Rhodospirillum rubrum ATCC 11170: one gene and its partner. The protein of the gene in region 1 interacts with the protein of each later gene in a pairwise test. Links are inferred from orthologs where the notes say so. Each region holds a gene or a part of one and is shown on either strand. Other genes may lie near its edges.

The links.
Region 2: the proteins of RRU_RS13270 (region 1) and RRU_RS10505 interact in binary tests that used the Escherichia coli proteins (3 or more experiments, as listed by UniProt). The link is inferred for Rhodospirillum rubrum ATCC 11170 from one-to-one orthologs.

The regions. Positions count from the first base shown.
Region 1 is NC_007643.1:2,986,273-2,989,469, forward strand. The notes cover bases 273-3,157. They hold RRU_RS13270 (HesB/IscA family protein), read right to left. Parts: upstream 1,944-3,157; coding sequence 1,602-1,943; downstream 273-1,601. Other genes in these bases: RRU_RS13260 (hypothetical protein), read right to left, coding at 273-348; RRU_RS13265 (GGDEF domain-containing protein), read right to left, coding at 352-1,545; RRU_RS13275 (SUF system Fe-S cluster assembly protein), read right to left, coding at 1,973-2,371; RRU_RS13280 (aminotransferase class V-fold PLP-dependent enzyme), read right to left, coding at 2,425-3,157. Also shown: more of RRU_RS13260, read right to left, coding at 94-272; more of RRU_RS13280, read right to left, coding at 3,158-3,197. UniProt on the Escherichia coli protein: Is able to transfer iron-sulfur clusters to apo-ferredoxin. Multiple cycles of [2Fe2S] cluster formation and transfer are observed, suggesting that IscA acts catalytically.
Region 2 is NC_007643.1:2,338,286-2,341,438, forward strand. What follows is about bases 120-2,960. They hold RRU_RS10505 (ferredoxin family 2Fe-2S iron-sulfur cluster binding protein), read right to left. Parts: upstream 1,785-2,960; coding sequence 1,455-1,784; downstream 120-1,454. Other genes in these bases: mnmA (tRNA 2-thiouridine(34) synthase MnmA), read right to left, coding at 120-689; RRU_RS10500 (TenA family protein), read right to left, coding at 745-1,443; RRU_RS10510 (cysteine desulfurase family protein), read right to left, coding at 1,865-2,960. Also shown: more of mnmA, read right to left, coding at 1-119; more of RRU_RS10510, read right to left, coding at 2,961-2,971; RRU_RS10515 (Rrf2 family transcriptional regulator), read right to left, coding at 2,968-3,153. UniProt on the Escherichia coli protein: Ferredoxin are iron-sulfur proteins that transfer electrons in a wide variety of metabolic reactions. Although the function of this ferredoxin is unknown it is probable that it has a role as a cellular electron transfer protein.

The DNA of each region.
Region 1 (3,197 bases):
TCGACGGTGCGATCCTTCTGACGGGATCGGCCGTTTCCGCGCGAGAATGTCGTGTCGACGGTGGGCGCAGTGGCCGCAATAGCCGAGGCCGCGTCAAACAGGGGGGAATTGGTTGATCTTCGCCTGGACCAGCAGATGATTGCCCGCCTGCCGTGCGATCTCGAAGGTTTTTTGACAGTGCAGGGCGTCCAGGGTGAACAGCCGTCCGGTGAGATCCAGCGGGGCGATCATCTCTTGGGTGGCGACAGGGATGATTTTTTGGGGTCTTACGTTTTCCTTCTCCGTCCCAGGTTTCGGGGGGGGCTTCAATTCTCCCAAGAAAAACACTTTTGGGTTTTTGATGGCCAACCTCTACCCCGCCAGGGAAATCGGTGCTTCGGCCTCCACGCTGGCCAAGCCCTGGGGAGCGGGAACGCAGCATACCCGGTTGCGGCCAGCCGCCTTGGCTTGGTACAGGCCGTGGTCGGCGCGCTTCAGCGCCGTGTCAAAAGGCTCTCCGGCGACCAGAATCGTCAGTCCCAGGCTGATGGTGATCGCTGGCCCCTCGCCCCGGCTCTCGGCCACGGCGCGGCGGACGCGCTCGGCGATCACGGCCGCCGCCACCAGATCGCAGCCCGGCAGGGTGATGGCGAATTCCTCGCCGCCCATGCGCCCGAAAATATCGATATCGCGCAGGACCTCGCGAACGTTCCGCGCCAGATCGACCAGCGCCGCATCGCCGGCGGCATGACCCTGACTATCGTTGACCTGCTTGAAATGATCGACATCGAACATCATCAGCGCCGTCGGCCGCCCCAGCCGCCCGGCCAGTTTCCAGGCCTCCTGGCTTGCCGTCAGGAAGTGCCGGCGGTTGGCCAGACCGGTCATCTGGTCCGTATCGGCCAGCCGTCGCAAGGCGGCGTCGGTATCCTCCTTGACCAACAGAAGAAAGCCAAAGCCGTTGGTGATCATGAAGGCATAGGCCAAACCATAGACCACCAGATGGGTCGGCGAATTGGCGAAGGGCGACAGCGGCCCGGCGAGCAGGCTGCCCACCGCCCGCCCCACGGCCGCCAAGCCCAGAAGGGCATTGCTGGAGATCAACAAGGTCTTGACCGGCGAGGGCGGGCGCTTGGCCCGCAGCAAGAACCAGCAGTTTAGAAAGCCCAGACTGGCGAGCATCGCCGAGGACAGGAAAAACAGATGATTGCGGGGCGCATCGGGCGGGGTGATCCCCGCCGCGCCATTGAACAGCACCAGATAGCCGACGATCAGCAAGGGCAGCAAGGCATCGGCATTGGGGCGCTTGGCATAGGCGCGATAGGCGGCGACCTCCAGGCCATAGCCGATGAAGATCAGCGAGTTGCCGCCGAAGATGCTCAAACTCAGTCCGACCTCGCCGCGCAGCGTGACAAGAAGGGTGCCGATCCCCTTCAAAACCTGGGCGGCGATCCACAGCCGCATCACCCGATGATCGGCGGCGGGCTGGCGGTAGGCGGCCATGGTCAGACCAAACAGCAGATTGCCCAGTCCAAGCACCAGCATCATCGTCGTCGTATCGATCACGCCGGGCCCCTTATGCTAGCGCTTTATCCTTCTTCAAACGGCCGCCCCCGCGCCCGTCAAACGGAAAAGCTCTCGCCGCAGCCGCAGCGCGCCTTCTCGTTGGGATTGGCAAACGAGAAGGTGGCGCTCAGCTTGTCTTGTTTAAAGTCCATCTGGCTGCCGATCAGGAACATCACGGCGTTGGACTCCAGAAAGACCGTCGCCCCATCCTGGCTGACCACCTCTTCGAAGGGGCGCGGTCCATCCTCGGCGTAGTCGATCTTATAGGAAAGCCCCGAACAACCCTTGGTCGAGACTCCGACCCGCAGACCGGCGACCGGCTTGTCGGCGCGCGCCATCAGGGCCTTGATGCGGGCCACGGCGGCCTCGGTCAAGGTGATCGGCGGGGGAAGAGCCATGGGGGACCTCCTGGCGGCTAAGCCTTGGATTAAAACATATCGAGGGCGACGCGGGCGACCTCGGACATACGCTCGGGCGTCCACGGCGGTTCCCAGGTCAAATTGACCTCGACCCGGCCGATCCCTTCAAGGGTGGCGACCTTTTCCGCGGTTTCTCCGGGAAGGGTCCCCGCCACCGGACAGGCCGGGGCGGTCAGGGTCATCAGGATCTTGCAGTCGCCGTGGTCATCGATCTCGATCTCATAGATAAGACCGAGGTCGTAGATATTCACCGGGATCTCGGGATCATAGATCTCTTGGAGTGAGTCGATCACGGCATCACGGCTCGCCGGGGTCATCCCCTCGACCAGGGGGGATCCGGCATGCGCGATGGCCCCCTCCTCGGGGGGATCCATCATGGCGGCCGGCATGGCATAGGGAGGCATCATGTCAGGGCTCTTTTCCTAAGGTCGGATAGACGAAAACCAAACCACGCGCCCGGTCAGGCGAAGAAGGCGCGAACCTTCTCCAGCGCCTTGACGAAGGCGTCGACATCGGCGCGGGTGTTGTACAGGGCGAAAGAGGCCCGCGCCGTCGCGCTGACGCCCAGACGCGCCATCAGCGGCTGGGCGCAATGATGGCCGACCCGGATGCACACGCCCGAGCGATCGAGCAGGGTCGCCATATCGTGGGGATGGGCGCAATCCATGGTGAACGAGATCACCGCTGCCTTGCGGGTCGAGGTGCCATGGATGGTCAGCCCGGGAAGGACCGTCATCTTCTGGGTGGCATAGTTCAGCAGATCGGCCTCGTGGCGGGCGATGCGCGCAAGGCCGATGGCCGAGACATAGTCGATGGCGCTGGCCAGCCCGACCGCCTGGACGATCGGCGGCGTTCCCGCCTCGAATTTGGCCGGCGGCTCGGCCCAGACCGAGTGCTCAAAGCTCACGCTGGCGATCATGTCGCCGCCGCCGCGGAAGGGCGGCATGGCCTCGAGCAACTCGTGCTTGGCGTAGAGCACGCCGATGCCGGTCGGGCCATACAGCTTGTGGCCGGAAAAGGCATAGAAATCGACATCGAGCGCCTGAACGTCGACGGCGGTGTGAACGACGGCCTGACAGCCGTCAAGCAGCACCCGGGCGCCAACGCCATGGGCCATCTTGATGATGGTCTCGACCGGCAAGATGGTGCCCAGAACATTCGAGGTATGGGCCATCGCCACCAGCTTGGTGCGCGGGCCAAGCAGCGTTTCCAGGGCGCCAAGATCAAGGTCGC
Region 2 (3,153 bases), 650 kb from region 1 along the record:
TCGACCACGCCGGGGCGCAGGCGCTCGACGACCTTGGCATAATCGCCATCGGGCACGAAACAGATATCCTGGCTGTCGGGCTTGTCGCCGACCGCCAACCCCAGACGGCGGGCGATGGCCCGGGTCTCGTCCTTGCTGGCCATGGCGCCCAAGGGAAACAGCAGGCGGCCAAGCTGGCCTTTTGTCGTGGCGAACAGGAAATAGCTTTGGTCGCGGCCGGGATCGACGGCGCGATAGAGCCGGGGGCCTTCGGGGCCATCCAGGCGGCGCACGTAATGGCCGGTGGCCAAAGCTGTGCCGCCCAGATCCAAGGCCGCCGCCAGCAGGTCGCGGAACTTGACCGTCTGATTGCACAAAACGCACGGAATCGGCGTCTCGCCCCGGCCATAGGACGCGGCGAAGGGCTCGATCACGTCTTCGCGGAAGCGGCTTTCATAGTCGAGCACGTAATGGGCGATGCCGAGGCGATCGGCGACGCGACGGGCGTCATGGATATCCTGACCGGCGCAGCAGGTGCGCGCCCCCGGCCCCAGCGGCTTGCCGTGGTCGTAGAGCCGCATGGTCAGCCCGACGACATCGTGCCCCTGTTCCTTGAGCAGGGCGGCGGTCACCGAGCTGTCGACGCCGCCCGACATGGCCACGACCACACGGCCGCCGACCGGCGGGGGCGAAAGGGGCGTCTGGGACATGGTCTTGATCCTTTGCGGGCGTTTTGCCGGACGACCGGCGGCCCTTCGTCACGGGTCAGGCGCTCAAAGTCAGGCCCATCTGCCAGAAATCGGCTTCCAGGCGCGTCGCCTGACGGAAGGTGGCGATCAGGGCGGGCATGCGGCCGATGCCGCCGCGCTCGACCAGCAGGCGATCAAGGGTTGCCACCGCGCTACGGGCGACGCCCTGATAAGCCTCGCCGGCATATTCGCCGATCCATTCGGCGTAGGGGTGATCCTCGCTCAGACTCTGGCGAAGGGTCAGGGCGATCTCGGCATAGCCGACCACACAGGGGCTCAACGCCACATGGAGATCAAGCAGGTCGCCCGCCAGCCCCTTGTCGAGCACATAGCGGGTATAGGCGATCGTCGCCCGCGCCTCGGGCAGGGCTTCCAGATCGGCCGGGCCCAGCCCCCAGCGCTGGCACAACGACACATGCAGGCGCATTTCATCAAGGATGGCGGCCATTCCCAGGCCGGCCGTCCGCAGATCGGCCAGCGCCTCGGCCTTATAGGCGGCGAGGGCGTAAGCGCGGGCGAACTGGATCAGGAACAGATAGTCCTGACCCAGATAATGGCGAAAACACTCTTCGCGCAGCGACCCCTCGCCCATCTGGCGCACGAAGGCGTGGCCGGTATAGGCCTGCCACTCCGTCGCGCAGGCGCCGCGCAGGCGGGCGAACAAGCTGTCTTGGGGAATAAGCCCCGGCACCGCCTCGCCTGGATAGCGCTTCATCGGCCGCGTCCCTAGCCCCGGCTATCGCGGGTTTCGGTCGGCAGGCGCAGCACCAGACCGTCAAGCTCTTCGGTCATGATCAGCTGGCAGCCCAGACGCGAGGTGCGGGTCAGACCGAAGGCCATGTCGAGCATGTCTTCCTCTTCCTCGGTGGCCTCGGGCAGCTTGCCATACCAGTCGGGATCGACGACGACATGGCAGGTCGAGCAGGCCAAAGAGCCCTCGCAGGCCCCTTCCAGCTCGATATTGTTCTGGTGGGCGGCTTCAAGAACCGACAAGCCGACCGCGACTTCGACGTCGTGGCGAACCCCATCGGGATCGATAAAAATGACCTTGGGCATGTCAACTCCTGAGCGGATGCGAAAGGTTGCCCGGCGATATACCTCTCCCAAGCCCGGGGAGCAAGGCCCCGGGGACGAAATCACGCGGTCAGACGAGCGGCCATCGCCCCATAAGCCTCGATAAAGCCGCTCACCTCGTCCTCGGTGGTCGTCCAGCCAAGACTGACCCGGATCGCCTGACGGGCGGCGTCCTCGCCCACTCCCATCGCCAGCAGCACCGGCGAGGCCGACAGGGTGCCGCTGGAACAGGCGCTGCCGGCGCTGACCCGCAGCCCGGCGAGATCCAGGGCCATCACCTGACGATCGGCGCCGACGCCGGGCAGCCCGACACAGGTGGTGTTGGGCAGGCGGGCGACGCCGGCGCCGTAAATCACTACCCCGGGGACTGCCGCCGTCACCGCCGCCTCCAAACGCCCACGCAAGGCGCCAAGGCGCGTGGACTCGGCCGCCGTTTGGGCGCCCAGGGTGGCGGCGCTGGCGCCAAAACCGACGATGCCAAGCAGATTCTCGGTTCCGGCCCGCCGGCCGCGCTCCTGGCCGCCGCCGCGCAAACCGGGGCTCACCTCGTGGCCCTCGGCCAGGATCAGGGCGCCCGATCCGGCCGGCCCGCCGATCTTGTGACCCGAGAGCGCAAGCGAGTCACAGCCCAGCGCCGCCAGCGACAGCGCCATGCGCCCGGGCGCCTGAACCCCGTCGCAATGGACCAGGGCGCCATGGGCATGGGCCAGGGCCACCGCCTCGGCCACCGGCTGGACGACGCCGGTTTCATTATTGGCCAGCATCAGCCCGACCACCGCCGGGTTGCGCTCGGCCTGCAGCAAGGCCTCGAGATGGCCAAGATCGACAACGCCGTGGCGATCGACGCGGATGCGCAGGGCGGCCGGATCGGCGCGCAGCACGCAAGGATGTTCCGTCGCCCCGACGATCAGCCGACGACCGCTTCCCAGCAGACCAAGGGCATTGGCCTCGCTACCGCCCGAGGTGAAGATCACCCGCTCGGCCCGGGCGCCGACAAGGGCGCCGACGGCGTCGCGGGCATCCTCGATCAGGGCGCGGGCCCGCCGTCCGTCGCGGTGGATGCTCGACGGATTGCCAAGAACCTCCAGGGCGGCGGTGATCGCCGCGACCGCTTCGGGGCGCAGCGCCGTGGTGGCGTTGTGGTCGAGATAGACGCCGGCGTGGGTCACTGCACCGCGACGATGGGGGGCATCTCGCCGATCAGGCCGCTGGTGCCAAGGACCCGGCGCTGGGTGACATCTTCAAGCGAGACGCTGCTGAGATAAAGATAGATCTGATTGGCCAGTTCTTCCCACAGGTCATGGGTCATACAGCGGCCCTTGTTGTTGTGGCAGCCGGCCGGCGAGCCCGG